Regions from separate parts of the Streptomyces melanosporofaciens genome, predicted to be linked through region 1. Evidence: riboswitches for the same ligand, from Rfam matches in the RefSeq annotation. Region 1 holds a riboswitch; each other region holds the start of a gene.
The links. A riboswitch is a leader RNA that binds a small molecule or an ion and turns the genes downstream of it on or off. The one in region 1 is predicted to bind cobalamin.
Positions count from the first base shown of each region.

Region 2: it holds a riboswitch for cobalamin, as region 1 does, so the genes downstream of both, BLV72_RS23040 (ribonucleoside-diphosphate reductase subunit alpha) here and metE (5-methyltetrahydropteroyltriglutamate--homocysteine S-methyltransferase) in region 1, are expected to answer to the same signal.
Region 3: it holds a riboswitch for cobalamin, as region 1 does, so the genes downstream of both, BLV72_RS36265 (hypothetical protein) here and metE (5-methyltetrahydropteroyltriglutamate--homocysteine S-methyltransferase) in region 1, are expected to answer to the same signal.

Region 1 is NZ_FNST01000002.1:8,709,573-8,714,820, forward strand. Features, by position in the region: gene metE (5-methyltetrahydropteroyltriglutamate--homocysteine S-methyltransferase) at 1-1,938, opposite strand, end outside; cobalamin riboswitch at 2,103-2,324, opposite strand; gene BLV72_RS39885 (hypothetical protein) at 2,461-2,670, opposite strand; gene BLV72_RS39890 (helix-turn-helix domain-containing protein) at 2,860-3,774, opposite strand; gene BLV72_RS39895 (endo-alpha-N-acetylgalactosaminidase family protein) at 3,932-5,248, opposite strand, start outside.
Region 2 is NZ_FNST01000002.1:4,664,622-4,669,869, reverse strand. Features, by position in the region: gene BLV72_RS23055 (IPT/TIG domain-containing protein) at 1-600, opposite strand, end outside; gene BLV72_RS23050 (hypothetical protein) at 1,064-1,351, shown strand; gene BLV72_RS48020 (DUF7196 family protein) at 1,392-1,556, shown strand; gene BLV72_RS23045 (GNAT family N-acetyltransferase) at 1,660-2,166, shown strand; cobalamin riboswitch at 2,320-2,479, shown strand; gene BLV72_RS23040 (ribonucleoside-diphosphate reductase subunit alpha) at 2,616-5,030, shown strand; gene BLV72_RS23035 (ribonucleotide-diphosphate reductase subunit beta) at 5,030-5,248, shown strand, end outside.
Region 3 is NZ_FNST01000002.1:7,896,830-7,902,077, reverse strand. Features, by position in the region: gene BLV72_RS36270 (FAD-binding dehydrogenase) at 1-1,643, opposite strand, end outside; gene BLV72_RS36265 (hypothetical protein) at 1,800-2,183, opposite strand; cobalamin riboswitch at 2,253-2,430, opposite strand; gene BLV72_RS36260 (NAD-binding protein) at 2,491-4,566, opposite strand; gene BLV72_RS36255 (hypothetical protein) at 4,640-4,837, opposite strand; gene BLV72_RS36250 (glycoside hydrolase family 97 protein) at 5,030-5,248, shown strand, end outside.

The sequences.
Region 1 (5,248 bases):
GCCGCCGGTGGTGAGGCGGAAGGCCTCGGTCGCCCACGACAGATAGGCGGGCCGGTCCTCGGTGCGCAGCGGAAGGGTCTCGCGCAGGGCGGGTTCGTCCACCTGGATGACCGAGGTCCCGGCCGCCTCCAGGTCGCCCACCTCGTCGCGCAGGGCGAGGGCGACTTGGCGGGCGGTGTCGCCGAGGGGCTGGTCGTCGCGGACGAAGGACCAGGCGAGCATGGTGACCGGACCGGTGAGCATGCCCTTGACCGGGCGGTCGGTGAGCGACTGGGCATAGGCCGTCCAGCGCACCGTCATCGGCTCGGGGCGGGAGATGTCACCGGCCAGGATCGGCGGGCGGACGTAGCGGGTGCCGTAGGACTGCACCCAGCCGTGCTGCGTGGCGAGATAGCCGGTGAGCTGCTCGGCGAAGTACTGGACCATGTCGTTGCGCTCGGCCTCGCCGTGCACCAGCACATCCAGGCCGGTCTGCTCCTGGAACGAGATCACCTCCTGGATCTCGGCCTTGACGCGCTCCTCGTACCCGGCCGTGTCGATCCGGCCGCCGCGCAGGTCGGCGCGGGCGGTGCGCAGTTCACCGGTCTGCGGGAAGGAGCCGATGGTGGTGGTCGGCAGCAGCGGCAGGCGGAGGTGGGCGCGCTGGGCCGCGGCGCGTTCGGCGTACGGCTGGGCGCGGCGGGTGTCGGCCTCGGTGACCGCGCCGGTGCGGGCGCGGACGGCCGGGTCGCGGGTGATGGGGGAGTTGGCGCGGGAGGCGAGGGCGGCCCGGTTCGCGGCCAGTTCGGCGGTGATCGTGTCGGTGCCGCGGGCCAGGCCCTTGGCGAGGGTGACGATCTCCAAGGTCTTCTGCCGGGCGAAGGCCAGCCAGCACAGGATCTGCGGTGCGATGTCCCGCTCGGCCGCCGCGTCGAGGGGGACGTGCAGCAGCGAGCAGGAGGCGGCCACATCGACCCGGTCGGCCAGTCCCAGCAGGGTGCCGAGCCTGGCCAGGGACTTCTCCAGGTCGTTGACCCAGATGTTGCGGCCGTCCACGACACCGGCGATCAGCCGCTTGCGGGGCAGCCCGCCGACGGCGGCCAGCGCGTCCAGATTGGCGGCGGCGGCCTCCGTGAAGTCCAGCGCCAGCCCCTCGACCGGGGCCTTGGCCAGCACCGGCAGGGCCTCGCCCAGGCGGTCGAAGTACGAGGCGACCAGCAGTTTCGGACGGTCGGCGAGGGCACCGAGATCGCGGTAGGCGCGGCCGGCGGCGTTCAGTTCGGCCGGCGTGCGGTCCTGGACCAGGGCGGGCTCATCGAGCTGCACCCACTCGGCACCGGCCGCCCGCAGATCGGCCAGGACCTCGGCGTACACCGGAAGCAGGCGGTCCAGGAGGGTGAGTGGCTCGAAGTCCGCGGGCGCGCCGGGGGCGGGCTTGGCGAGGAGGAGGTAGGTGACGGGCCCGACCAGGACCGGCCGCGCCGCCAGACCGAGGCCGAGGGCTTCCGTCAGCTCCGCGACCTGCTTGGCGGAGTCGGCCGCGAACACCGTGTCCGGACCCAGCTCCGGAACCAGGTAGTGGTAATTGGTGTCGAACCACTTGGTCATCTCCAGTGGCGCCACGTCCTGTGTGCCCCGCGCCATCGCGAAGTAGCCGTCGAGCGGATCGGTGGCGACGGCGTCCCGGTGACGGTCGGGGATCGCGCCGACCATGACAGTGGTGTCCAGCACATGGTCGTAGTACGAGAAGTCCCCCGTGGGAACTTCGTCGATGCCCGCCCCGGCGAGCTGCCGCCAAGTGGTGCGGCGCAGTTCGGCGGCGGTGGCCCGGAGCGCGTCGGCGGTGACGCGGCCCTTCCAGTAGCCCTCGATCGCCTTCTTCAGTTCCCGGTTCGGGCCCTGGCGGGGGTAGCCGTACACGGTGGCCCGTGCTGCCGCGGCTGCGGACTTGGTGGTCACGGAGATCTCCTTCGCGAGATGAATCCCTGAGATCCCGGCGACGGGAGGAGAGCGCGAAGGGTGACAGACCGGACGCCACGGCCTCGCGCGGCATGCGCGCGGTCGTCCGACCGGAATGTTCGCCGACCCGCCCTCGAGGTCACCGGGTGTCCGCGCACGAGTCGTCCGTACGCGGGCAGATGGCAGGTCTTCGGACTCACGGGCGCGTCCTCTTGAGGGAGGACACCTAGTGGCCGTCGCTTCCCAGGCCCCTCTACCGGACCCAGTGCGTATGACGGCGGTCGTTCCCGCTCACCGCTGCGGGGCAGTCCCGGATTCCCACCGGGTTCCCTCTTACGACGCGTCCCGCCTGGCGGACGGGGCGAACCAGCTGCACCAGCCAGCCTACGGGGCCGTCCGGCGGTGTGCGGGGGTCGGTCCGGTATTCGGGAGGGTGAAGTGGAACACGCGATGGCCGAGGCTACGGCCGGTGCCGCCGGGCCGTGCACCGGCCGCACCCCGTCCATCAGCGAGATCAGCGGGTCAGCACGCGCCGGAGTCCGACCCGCCCGCCAGATTGACCGGGACGGTGACGAACGAGAACTGGTTGCTGGCGCAGACGCCGGGGAAGGTCGTGCTGCTGGAGTTGTTGACGGTCATATCGGGTGCGTCGTCCGCGAGGGCGCCGCCCGCGCCGACGGCGAGGGACGCGGCGGTGAGGGCGAGTGTGGACAGGGCGGTCCGGATACGCATGGGAACTCCTTGCTGGGGATCTGCCGCCGGATATGACCGGCTTCGCATGCATGGTGCCCCTTTGGTGGGGCAATCGCGGCGCACCGTCCCCCCAATGGCGGAAGCCACCCCCCGCAGCCGTCCGGCCGGCCCAAGGCGTGCGTCCGGTCAGCCGCCTGCGGTCAGCCGCCTGCGGTCATCCGCCGCCGGTCAGCCGCCGCCGCGCCGTCCGTCGTCCGCCGGTGCGGAGGGCGGGATCGTCGGTGGGCGGCTCGGGTCGGGGATGCGGTCGGTGAAGCCGCCGGGGACCGAGCGGCACTGCTGCTCGCGGAAGTGGACCGGTGCCGTGCCCACCCGGCGGGCGAACAGCCTGCTGAAGTAGGCGGGATCGTCGTAGCCGACGCGGCGGGCGATGGCGGCCACCGGCAGTTCGGTGCCGACGAGGAGTTCCTTGGCGCGGCCCAGCCGGATGCCGAGGAGGTAGTCCTTGGGGCTGCATCCCGCGCCGCGCCGTACCGCGGTGCGCAGTTCGGCCGGTGTCATGCCGTGCCGGGCGGCGTGTTCGGTCACCGAGAGCGGCTGGAAGGCGTCCCGGGCCAGGGCCTGGAGCACCGGATGTCCGTCGGCGCCGGTGTCGGCGCGGACGCGGCGGAGGGCGACGAGGAGTTCATGGACGGCGGCTGCGGTCTCGACCTCCAGGAACGGATTGCCCTGGCGCGCGGCGCGGGCGATCCGGCCGATGGCCGTACGGGCGGTGGCGGTGTCGGTGAGCGCGACCACGGGGCCGTCCGCGTCGAGATAGCCCAGGTCGGCGTAGGCGGCGGTGGCCGGTCCTGTGAAGTCGACGAACGCCTCGTCCCATCCGGTGTCCGGGTCCGGGGCGTAGTGGTGGGTGACCCCGGGGGTGAGCCAGAGCAGCGCGGGCGCGGTAACGGTGCGGCGGCGGCCGTCCGCGCCGCGGAACCATCCGCGGCCCGCGCTGATGACCACCGCCACATGGTGGTCCAGGACACGCGGGCCGACCACGGGCAGTACGCCGTGCTGGAGGCCGACACCCAGACACACCAGACCGAGCCGGTGATGGGCCGGGCTGGGCGTGAAGTACCGCATCCAGGTGTGATACATCCGCGGTCCCCTCCGGTCGGCTGTGTCCCATCACTCGCCGATCTTCGTCCACGGACTGCCCGGCCGCCAAGGGGAGGGGAGCCTGGCGGGGGCTTACCGGGGGAGGAGGGAGGGAGCCGGGCGGCAAAGGTATGTCCGCCCCGCTCCCCCCGCCGCGTCAGTCCAGCTCCTCCACGGTGAAGGAGTCGAGCGTGAACTCCGCGGTACCGCTGTCACCGGTCTTCCGCAGCCCCACCCACATCTCGCCGTCCGCGGGCGCGGTGACGGTGTAGCGGTGGGTGGCCCGCCCGGTGGCGGCGGGCAGGGGGGTGCGCTCCAGTTCGCGCGGTCCGGGTTCGTCCACGGCCGTGATCCATGCGTACTGACCGGCCGCCTCGTTGGCGTACGTCAGGCTCACCCGGTAACGCCGCCCCGGGCGGAAGCGGGCGGTGTGGGGCACGGTGCGGTAGACGAGACCCGCGTTCTCGCCACGTGACTTGAGGGACTGGCCGCCTTCGAGTACATCGTCGATCACCTTGCCGTTCCATCCGGCCTGGGTGAACGGGGCGTGCCGCTGGGCGATATGGGTGCGGGGGTCGGTCACCCCGCCCGCGTCGCCCTTGACGAACGGTCCCCAGCCCTGCGGCACCCGCTCGAAGTCCTCGTACACCAGAGTGCCGGGCTTCGTCGTGCGCCGGGCCCGCACCACCCGCAGCCGGTCGAAACGGACCCGGGCGCCGCCCTCGGCCACCGCCAGGGTGAGGGTGACCGGTCCGCCGCCCTCGGGGACGGTGAAGAAGGTGAACATCCGCTGGAAACGGGTGCCGTGTTTACGGTCGGCGGCCATGTGGTTGACGGCCGTCGAGGTCTCGGTCCAGTTCTCCGCGGTGACGCCGTCGGCGGTGTGCACCCGCAGCGCGGCCCGCCGCCGCTCACCGGCCTTCGCGCCCACTTCCACCTGGACGGAGGCCACATAGCCACCGGGGGCCAGCCGGTCGAGTCGCCGGCCGACGGTGGCGGCCGCGCCCTCGCCGACGACCAGTTCGTAGTCGCCGAGTGTGCTGCGTTCGACGGTGGCCGGACCCGTGGTCTGCCAGCCGCGCAGCGATCCGGAGTGGAAACCGGGGTCGTACAGCGGGGTGCCCTCGCCCCAGCCGGGGTCCGCCTGGGCGCGGGCCCGGGAGCGCAGCACCACGTACGGGACGTCGGGGTCGGCGGTGATGCTGACGTGGCCGTCGCGCACCGGCAGGGTGACCGGCTCGGCGCGCCCCTGGTCGGTGAGGCGGTACAGCACCACGGACCGCTGCCCCGACCAGCCGCGCGGCAGCGGCCAACGGGTGGTGCCACCGGCCGGGTTGTAGTGGTAGAGCTTGGCCGGGTCGGTGGCCTCGCGCGGCTCCCAGGGCAGCAGATAGCCGCCGCCCTCGTAGACCGCCCGCCCGTCGGTGGTGATGCGGCGGACGCCACCGGTGTCGGTGACCGAGGTGCGGCCTGG
Region 2 (5,248 bases), 4.0 Mb from region 1:
GCCGCCCGCGGGCGGGCCCGGCGGGGTGATACCGATCAGGCTGGTCCCGCCCGGGTTGATGGTCAGGATGGCCGACGGGACCCCGCCGAAGGTGACACTGGTGACGCCGGTCAGATTGGTGCCCGTGATCAAGTACAGGGTGCCGCCGGTGGTCGGTCCCACGGTCGGGGTGATGGAAACGGCGGTGGGCGGCGTCGGCGCCACATAGGTGTACACCTGGCTGTTGCTGGTGCCGGCCGTGGTGGTGACCAGGACCTGGACGGACCCGGGCGCGTGCGGCGGGGCTATCACCACGACGATGTCGTTGGTGGGATTCCCCGGCCACCCGCCACCGCCCCAGCCGCCGCCACCCCAGCCGCCGCCCCAGTCACCATCCCAGCCGCCGCCACCGGAACTGCTCTGGCTGACGATCTGGGCGGGCACGCCGCCGAAGGTCACGCTGATCACGTTGCGCAGGTTCTGACCGTTGAGCTGGACGAGGTTCCCACCGGCGGCGGGGCCCGAGTTGGGCACCACGGACAGCAGCAACGGCGGCCCCACCTGCGACGGGGGCCAGTTGGCCGCAGTGGGGGCGGCGGTCGCGAGAGCGGTCGAGGTCATGGTTGTTCCTCCCGGGAAGGGTTGGGGTGATATGCGCCGACGGCATGCCGATGTCGTGGGCAAGCCGCTGGTCAACGCCTCGTCGTCGCCGCGCGGTCGAGGCAGGCCGGCACCGGAGGAACGGAAAGCCGCCGGGCGGCCGGTCAGGGCGCGGGATCGATGCGCCGGATGAGGGCGGAGCTACGGGACGAACGTCCGGCTCCTGGATGGCCTACGAGGTATGAGGCACCCTCGGCGGCACGTTTCCAGTTATCCACGCCCACCCCCGTCGCTCAAGGTTCCGGGGCTGCCATCACTCGTTTGGCGCATCTGGGCGCGCCTGGCGGCGAGCTTGTATGACAAGCGCTCCGCTATTCGGGGGAACGCGCGGCCGGAGTATGGCCTGCCGTCCTCCACCGTGCCTCTAATGAGTGACATCGGCAGTGCCAGCCCGTGCGGGACCACCCGGGGAGGGAGCGATCCGATGAGCCTCGCCGCATTCCTCCTCGCCCTCGGCACCACCTGCCGTATCACCCGCTTCATCACCAAGGACACGCTGGCGGCGGGGTTCAGAACCTGGGTCGCCGACCGCTTCGGCGACGACTCCCGGCCCTCCTACCTCGTCAACTGCGGCTGGTGCACCAGCACCTGGGTCGCCGGCGCCATCGCCGTCTACGCCTCCTTGCTGCACACCACCGCGTGGTTCCACCTCCCGGCGACCGCCCTGACGCTCTCCTACCTCGCCGGGGTCGCCTCGCGGTGGCTGGACTGACACCGACCCGTACTGGACTCGAGGGAAAGGAACGGCAGCCATGGCCTGCAACTGCGGCGGAGGGGCACGTGCCCCGCGACCCGTTGTCGTCTATGAGTTGACGCTGCCGGACGGCACGGTCCGGCGCTATTTCACCTATCAGGAGGCCGACGCCGCCAATAAGCGCGCGGGCTCCACCGGAGTGATCAACACCGCCGTCCAGTGACGGCGAGGCCCGGCGAGTGGCGGTGAGGCCCGGCGAGTGACGGCGAAGACCGGGGCCGGACAATGACGGCCCCGCTGTCAGTGGTGTGCGGCAGACTGCGGCCATGGACATCACGATCAGGCGCGCGCGGGACGAGGAACTGGACGCAATCGGCGAGCTCACCGCGCAGGTGTATCTCGGGGACGGGCTCCTGGACTTCGGGGACAGTGATCCATATCTCACCACCCTGCGCGACGCCCGGCGCCGGGCCGCCGAGGCCGAGCTGCTGGTCGCGGCGGACGCGGCGAGCGACGAGGTGCTGGGGGCCGTGGCGTTCGCGGTGTACGGCGGGGGGTATGCGGAGCTGGCCCGGCCCGGCGAGGGCGAGTTCCGGATGCTGGCCGTGCGGCCGCAGTCGCGGCGGCGCGGGGCGGCCGAGGCACTGGTGCGCGCCTGCCTGGACCGGGGTCGCGCGCTGGGACTGCGGCGGATCGTGATCAGCAGCCAGCAGTCCATGACCGCCGCCCACCGGCTGTACGAGCGGCTGGGATTCGTGCGGGCCCCGGAGCGGGACTGGTCGCCGATAGCCAAGTCGGACCTCACCCTGTGGGCGTTCACGGTGGAGCTGTGACGACCGGCGGCGCGCGCCCCGGGCCGGGGGCTCGCGCGCGCCCACGGGCTCGCGTGCACGCCCCGCCACGGGCCGCCACGGGCCCCAGGTCACGGGCCACCTCCGGAACGCATTAGCACATTCATGCGAAACTCCGCACCTCGCGACACAAGATATGGGGGTGGGTGCGTCGGCCGACACAAGATGTATGCTCGTCCTCGCTGTCGCCGCAGGGGAATCCGGTGGGAATCCGGAACTGTCCCGCAACGGTGTACGTGTGCGCTTATGCGGCGTGCCCGTAAGTCCGAGCACCTGCCGACGGCCCTGTGTGAACACGTCCCCCGGCCTCGAGGGTTGGGCCGATGGACGCTGCGTGGAGTGCCTGACGTACGAGGAGTGCGGCAGCGGCATGCCCGTACGCGCCCATCGCACCCCCTCGTGGCCCCGGCCGAGCGAGGGAGAGCACCTCAGTGACCATCGCGCCCGCAGATCCGGTTTCAGAGCAGGCGGTTTCTCAGGCAGCGCACGACGCGCCCGGAACCGCCCTGCTCCGGACACTTACCGGACTCACCGCCGATCTGCCCGCCACCGACCCCGGCAAGGTCGCGGCCGCCGCCCTGCGCGGCCGCCATCCCGGCTCGGACGAGGCGGAGTTGCGTGGCCTGGCGACCGAGGCGGCGGCCGGGCTGATCGCCGAGGAGCCGGAGTACTCGCGGCTGGCCGCGCGGCTGCTGGCGCTCACCATCACGGAGGAGGCGGCCGGACAGGGCGCGGTCTCCTTCTCCACCTCCGTCCAGGTGGGCCACCGCGAGGGCCTGCTGGCCGACTCCACCGCGGAGTTCGCCGCCGCCCACGCCGCACGGCTGGACGCGCTGGTGGAGCGGGCCCTGGCCGACGGCGCCGACAAGCGCTTCGGGTACTTCGGACTGCGCACCCTCTACAGCCGCTATCTGCTGCGCCACCCGATCACCCGTCAGGTGATCGAGACCCCACAGCATTTCCTGCTGCGGGTGGCCTGCGGGCTCGCCGAGGACCTCTCGGAGCGGGCGCTGGACGAGGTGGCCGAGCTGTACCGGCTGACCAGCACGCTGTCGTATCTGCCCAGCTCCCCCACGCTGTTCAACTCCGGCACCCGGCATCCGCAGATGTCGTCCTGCTATCTGCTGGACTCGCCGCTGGACGAGCTGGACTCGATCTACAACCGCTACCACCAGGTGGCACGGCTGTCGAAGCACGCGGGCGGCATCGGCCTGTCCTACTCCCGTATCCGGGCGCGCGGTTCGCTGATCCGGGGCACCAACGGGCACTCCAACGGCATCGTGCCGTTCCTGCGCACGCTCGACGCCTCGGTGGCCGCCGTCAACCAGGGCGGCCGGCGCAAGGGCGCGGCCTGCGTCTATCTGGAGACCTGGCACGCGGACCTCGAGGAGTTCCTGGAGCTGCGGGACAACACGGGCGAGGAGGCCCGCCGCACCCACAACCTCAACATCGCCCACTGGATCCCGGACGAGTTCATGCGCCGGGTCGAGGCGGACGCCGACTGGTCGCTGTTCTCCCCGGTCGACGCGCCCGCTCTGGTGGACCTGTGGGGCGATGAGTTCGACGCCGCGTACCGCAAGGCCGAGGCCGAGGGGAAGGCCGTCAAGAAGGTCCCGGCGCGGCAGTTGTACGCCCGGATGATGCGCACCCTCGCGCAGACCGGCAACGGCTGGATGACGTTCAAGGACGCCGCCAACCGCACCGCCAACCAGACCGCCGAGCCCGGCAGGGTCGTCCACTCCTCGAATCTGTGCACCGAGATCCTGGAGGTCACCAACGACGGCGAGACCGCCGTGTGCAACCTCGGCTCGGTCAACCTCGCCGCGCACCTGGACGAGGACGGGCAGCTCGACTGGGAGCGCCTCGACGCCACCGTCCACACCGCCGTGACCTTCCTCGACCGAGTGGTGGACATCAACTTCTACCCCACGGACGAGGCCGGTGCCTCCAACTCCCGCTGGCGGCCGGTGGGCCTGGGCCTGATGGGGCTGCAGGACGTCTTCTTCCGGCTGCGGCTGCCGTTCGACTCGCCCGAGGCCAAGGCGCTCTCCACCCGGATCTCCGAGCGCATCATGCTCGCCGCGTACGAGGCGTCCTGTGAGCTCGCCGAGCGCCACGGCCCGCATCCGGCCTGGTCCGAGACCCGCACAGCGCGCGGTGTGCTGCACCCGGACCACTACACGGACGCGGTGGCCACCTGGCCGGAGCGCTGGGAGGCGCTGCGCACCCGGATGGCGAAGTCCGGGATGCGGAACTCGCTGCTGCTGGCGATCGCGCCGACCGCGACCATCGCCTCCATCGCGGGCGTCTACGAGTGCATCGAGCCGCAGGTCTCCAACCTCTTCAAGCGCGAAACGCTCAGCGGGGAGTTCCTGCAGGTCAACTCCTATCTCGTGGACGACCTCAAGAAGCTGGGCGTCTGGGACGCCCAGACCCGTGAGGCGCTGCGCGAGTCCAACGGCTCGGTCCAGGAGTTCTCCTGGGTGCCCGCGGACGTACGGGACCTGTACCGCACTGCGTGGGAGATCCCGCAGCGCGCCCTGATCGAGATGGCGGCGGCCCGCACCCCGTACCTCGACCAGAGCCAGTCGCTGAACCTCTTCATGGCCTCGCCCACCATCGGCAAGCTCAGCTCGATGTACGCGTACGCCTGGAAGCGCGGCATCAAGACCACGTACTACCTGCGCTCGCGGCCGGCCACCCGGATCGCCCAGAGCGCCCGTGGCGGCGGCGCCGCGGCCACCGCGCCCACCCCTGCCCCCATCCCCGTACAGCAGGCTCCGGCCGAGGCCGACGCGATCGCCTGCTCCCTGGAAAACCCCGAGTCCTGCGAGGCCTGCCAGTAATGTCCCCCACGTCCCAGAAGAACCTGCTCGACCCGGGCTTCGAACTGACCCTGCGGCCGATGCGGTACCCGGAGTTCTACGACCGCTACCGCGACGCGATCAAGAACACCTGGACCGTGGAGGAGGTCGACCTCCACTCCGACGTCACCGACCTCGCCAAGCTCTCCCCCGGTGAGCAGCATCTGATCGGCCGTCTGGTCGCCTTCTTCGCGACCGGC
Region 3 (5,248 bases), 810 kb from region 1:
GCGTCCAGGACGCGGCCGGTGAGGTCGGTCTGGAGGCCGCCGAGGGTCTTGCGGGTGAGGATGTTGAGGCGCACGGCGATCAGGGGTCCGGCGGACGGGTCCAGGATCCGGTGCGCGGAGGCGGTGCGGCTGAGCGTGTCCCCGGGGTAGGCGAGCGCGTTGCGGATGCCCATGACCTGGACGTCCTTGGTGTACGGGTTGGCGATCTCGCGGTCGCGGGCCTCGATCTGCCGGGTGAGGTCCGCCACATCGATCAGGTTGTCGCCGGTCAACTTGTTCATGCCCGCGACCAGTTGGGGCAGGGTGTTGGCGACGACGAAGTCCTCGCCCTTGTCCCGGAACCGCTGGATCGGCTCGGGTGTCTGCCAGATGCGGGAGAGGAGCTGCAGGATGTCCTTGTTGGTCAGGTCCGGGTTCTGCTCGGAGCCCGAGAGCGCGAACTCCTTGGCGATGATCTTCTGGGTGGTGACGAACCAGGAGTAGTCATAGCCGGTGGCGGTGATCGTCCCGAGGGTGTGCAGGGTGTCGTAGCCCGGGATGTCGGGGGTGGAGAAGCGCTTGCCCTTCGCGTCGAACCACATCGACGAGGGGCCCGGGAGAATGCGGATGCCGTGGCCCGGCCAGATCGGGTCGTAGTTTCTGAGGCCCTCGGTGTAGTGCCACATGCGGTCGGGGTTGACGATCCGTCCGCCTGCCTTCTCGGTGATCGCGAGCATCCGGCCGTCCACATACGCCGGGACGCCGGTGACCATGAACTTCGGAGGTGAGCCGAGCCGGTCGGGCCAGTTCCGCCGTACGAGATCGTGGTTGGCGCCGATACCGCCCGAGGTGACGATCACCACCGGGGCGTTGAGCTCGAAGTGGCCGACCATATTGCGCGAGGTGGGCTTGCCACGGGCGGCATCGCTCGGCTCCAGGATCGCGCCGCTGACCCCGGTGACGGCACCGCCGGTGACCACCAGATCGTCCACCCGGTGCCGGAACTTGAAGGTCACCCGCCCGTCCTTCGCGGCGGCCCGCACCTTCTTCTCGAACGGCTCGACCACCGCCGGACCGGTACCCCAGGTGACATGGAAACGCGGCACCGAGTTGCCGTGCCCGTCCGCGAGGCCGCCGCCGCGCTCGGCCCAGCCGACGATCGGGAACCACTGCACGCCGAGCCCGTGCAGCCAGGACCGCTTCTCCCCGGCGGCGAAGTCCACGTACGCCTCGGCCCATTTTCGGGCCCAGTAATCCTGGCCGCCGGGATCGGAGACGCCGCGGTCGAAGCCGGCCGTGCCGAGCCAGTCCTGCCAGGCCAGTTCGTGGGTGTCCTTGATGCCCATCAGCCGCTGTTCCTCGGAGTTGACGAAGAACAGGCCGCCGAAGGACCAGAACGCCTGGCCACCGAGGTTGCTCTCGGGCTCCTGGTCGAGGAGGAGCACCTTGCGTCCCGCGGCCGCCAGTTCCGCCGTGGCGACCAGCCCGGCGAGCCCGCCGCCGACCACGATGGCGTCCGCGTCCGAGGACGCCCCGGAGGCGGCGAAGGCCGGGCCCGCCGCCTGGGCGAGCGCGGCGCCGGCGAGCACACCGCCCGCCGCCGTCAGGGCGCGGCGGCGGCTGATCCCGGCGAGCGAGGCGGCATTCTCTGTGGAGTTCTCCATGGGCTGCCTTCCGGAAGGGGGTTCGGAGGGTGCGGGAGATGCGAAGGGGGTTGCCGCGACGGCAACGTGTTACCGACGGTAGCCCACGGGATGCGGGGCCGCCAGACTCCTGCTCTCAATGAGCAACTCCCGGAAGCCGTGGGGGACTTCGGCCGGTCAGCGCCCGCCGGATGACGGCTCCGGCGAGGCGCGCCGCCGTGGCGAGAAGGCGTACAGATCGAGGATGTCGGGCAGCGGTGCCACACCGGGGCCGCCCGCCGTCACCCACGCCACGATGTCCTCTGTCGCGTCCGTGCCGTTGACCAGGCCGAGCCACACCGGCCTGCCCCCGGCGGCACGTCCGGCCGCCGATGGCTGCACCACGATCACATTGGCCTGATCGCAGACGTCCAGACACGCGGAGACGCGTACGGGCGCTTCCTCACGCAGCCGCGCGATCTGCGCCGCATGGTCGATTCCGGTCACCTTGGGGCTGCCGCAGCAGCAGTCCCGGCATACGGTCACCCGGCATGGCACCGGGTCGGTCGGCCTGACAGGCATGGCGCATCGCCCTCCTCCGGGGAAGTCCGCCCCCCACGCGGCGGAGCCGCACATCGACACACCCCGTCGAGGAGGCGACCGCGTGAGTCTCCTGGCTCTCGGGTCGATGCTCGTCCCGGCCTTCCCACCCGCGCGTACGGGCAGTGGCCTGTTCGGGATCCGCTCGCCGATCACAGTGGCGGCACCGCGCCGGATTCACACCGGCTTCCTCGTTCCGCCGTCGCCTTCGTCGCCCGGCATCATCGCATCCCGGGCACCGCCGCACCATGTGGCCCCCGCTCCCAGGAGCGCCACGGGCGGCTGGACGTCAGTTCCGGCCGGCCGCCGCCCCCGCGAGGATCTCGCCCAGGCCCTGGCGGGTGGCGGCCAGCACCACCCGGTCGTGCGGCCGCAGGACATAGCCGGGGTGCAGATCCCACACCAGGGAGGGCGCCTGGGTGGCGCCGTCGTAGGGAGGCGCCGCGGCGAGGTCGCGCTGCCGGTCGGCCGGTTCCGCCGCGTCCAGTGCGATCACCCGCCAGGCGCCCGGTGCGAACGCCTCGGCGACGGTACGCCCCTCCAGTTGCGGATGCCCGGCGACATGCAGGGCGGCGAAGAGCAGCACCCGGCGCTCGACCGGTATGGCGCCGAGGACCTGACGTCCCATCATCGCTCCGGCGAACGCCGGGGCCGCCAGGCTGGAGACGCTGCGGCTGCGGGTGAGGGCGCGCGGATGGGCCGCGCGCAGCGTGCGGTAGACGGCGGTGGCGAAGCGGTCGTCGTACAGGCGCAGCGCCACCCGCAGCCGGGGCTTGACCGAGCGGGCGTACAGCGTCGCCTCCAGGTTGGTGGTGTCGACGCTGGTCAGGGCGAGCAGGGAGTGCGCCCGCTGGATCTTGGCGGCCTCCAGGACGCCCTCCTGGGTGACATCGCCGATGACCGTCGGCACGCCCAGCCTGCGGGCCAGCGGGATGCCGCGCGCCCCGGGGTCCTCCTCCACACACACCACGGGGATGTCCATCTCCCGGAGTCTGGCCAGGACCCGGGTGCCGACCTTGCCGAGCCCGAGCAGCACGACATGGCCGGAGAGGCCGCGCGGAGGGCGGCGCAGCGCGGAGGCGGTGCGGAAGGTGCCCAGCGCTTCGAGCGCGGCGGCCACCAGGACGGGCAGCATCAGCAGTCCGGTCAGCCCGGACAGCAGTTGGAGGACCTTGCGCCCGGTCGGCTCGTCCAGCGCCGGGTCGTCGATCGCCAGCACGTCCAGCACCGTGAGGTAGGCAGCGCGGAGCAGACCGGCACCGGTGAGCTGCCAGGAGGCGATGGTGAGGGCGAGGACTGCGATCGCCATTCCGGCGACGGACCAGCGCAGCCGACGGGAGAACAGCGAGGCGAGGGGCAGTCTGCGGGTGCCGAGCCGCCGCGGCGGCAGCGGTGGGCCGGTGGCGGAGACGGCCTCGAGCACCACCGTGTCGCGCCCGGTGGCGGCGGCCACCTCCTCGTCTCCGGGCAGCAGCTTGGGCCCCTCGTCCCCGCTGCTGTCCGAGCCCTCGCTGCCGCCGGGGTCGCTGGTGGTGGACGAGAGCAGGGCGAGGGTGCACAGCCCCGGGCGGGCCACCTCGTCGGGGCCGGGCGGGGTGCGCTCGGCCGCGCGCAGCAGCAGCCCGTCGGCCTGGAGGACTTTGCTGGTGCCCGCGACGGCGGTGGCCGCCAGGGCGGGGGCCGCCGTGTCGGCGTCCGACAGTACGGTGGTGGTGGCGTCCAGCTCCGCCGGGTCCATACCGGGATCGGCCACCCGCGCCGCCTCGTCGAGGAGTTCCTCCAGATGCTGGCCGAGCTTGCGGTTGTAGAGCCGGATCACCAGGCGCAGCCGGGGGTTGAGGCGGCGGGCGCGGAGGGCGGCGTGGATGTTGGCCTCGTCGTCGTCATGGACCAGGGCGAGGGCCGTCGCATGCTGCGCACCCGCCTCGGTCAGCACCTCCTCGTCCAGCGCCGGGACCTCCATGACCCGCACTCCCCCCTCCGGAGCGGGATCGTCCGCGGTCTGCCGGGGCAGCGGGACCCGTCCGACGGCCGCGCTGAACCGGCCGAAGAGCGCGGAGGCACGGCCGCCCGACCGCCATCCGGCCATGCGCTGCCCGGCCGGGTCCGCCAAGGGGGCGCCGCCGGGGATGACGACCGTCACCCGTGTCCGGTAGACGAAGTGGAGCTCGGCGGCGAGGCGGTGGGCGAGCGCGTCGTCACCGCACACGACCATATGGGCCGCCCCGAGGGGGTCGGCGGGGCGGAGGTGGAGGTGGAGAACACGACGGCGAAGCCCCCCGTTGGTCCGTGATGCCGTGGGTCGTCCGGGCGGGATACGGCGGCCGCGGTCTCCGGCGGCCGGCACCCGCGCTCCGGCGGTCATGATCAGACCGTACCTGGTGGGCTGCCCAGGGGAGTTGGGCACCGGGGGCGGGCGGCCGGGGCGCCCCGTGTGCTCACTCCCTGGGCGCTCCGCAGCGCGCACAGCGGGCGAAGGGCGCGGTGTCCTGGATCGCGCCGCAGTCGGCGCAGACCCGATCCAGCCAGCAGGCGGACTCCCCGCCCTCGGGCTCGGCGGGCGCCGGGTCCGGGTCCGCCGCCTCCCCGTTCACCGTTTCCCGGTCCGGGTCGCCGGGTCGAGCCGTGCCGCTCATCGTGTGCGCCTCCCTGTCCGGACCGTACACGGGTCCATCCTCCGACCCTCCACCCGTGACTCCGTCCCGGGAAGCGGCCCCGCCATAGATCCGATCTCTCAGACGCCAACGACCCTTGACGGGGCGTAATGGCGCCCGCCCCCTCCCCAGTTATCGGATGACTCGGTAACGTATCCGCCTCGGGAGGCAACAATGCCGAGATCTTACCGACGCTCCGCTGTGGCATTTCTGCTCTGCGGCGTCCTGGCCATGACGCTCTTCATCACCGGGCCCGCGCAGGCGAAGGACTCCGCCTGGACCGTGCGCGGCCCCTCACCCCACTCCGGTCCCCTCGCGCAGCTACGACTCGACGGAGCCTCCGGAGCGCTGACGCTCCACGTGTCCCGGGGCGGACGGACGGTGGTCGAGCCC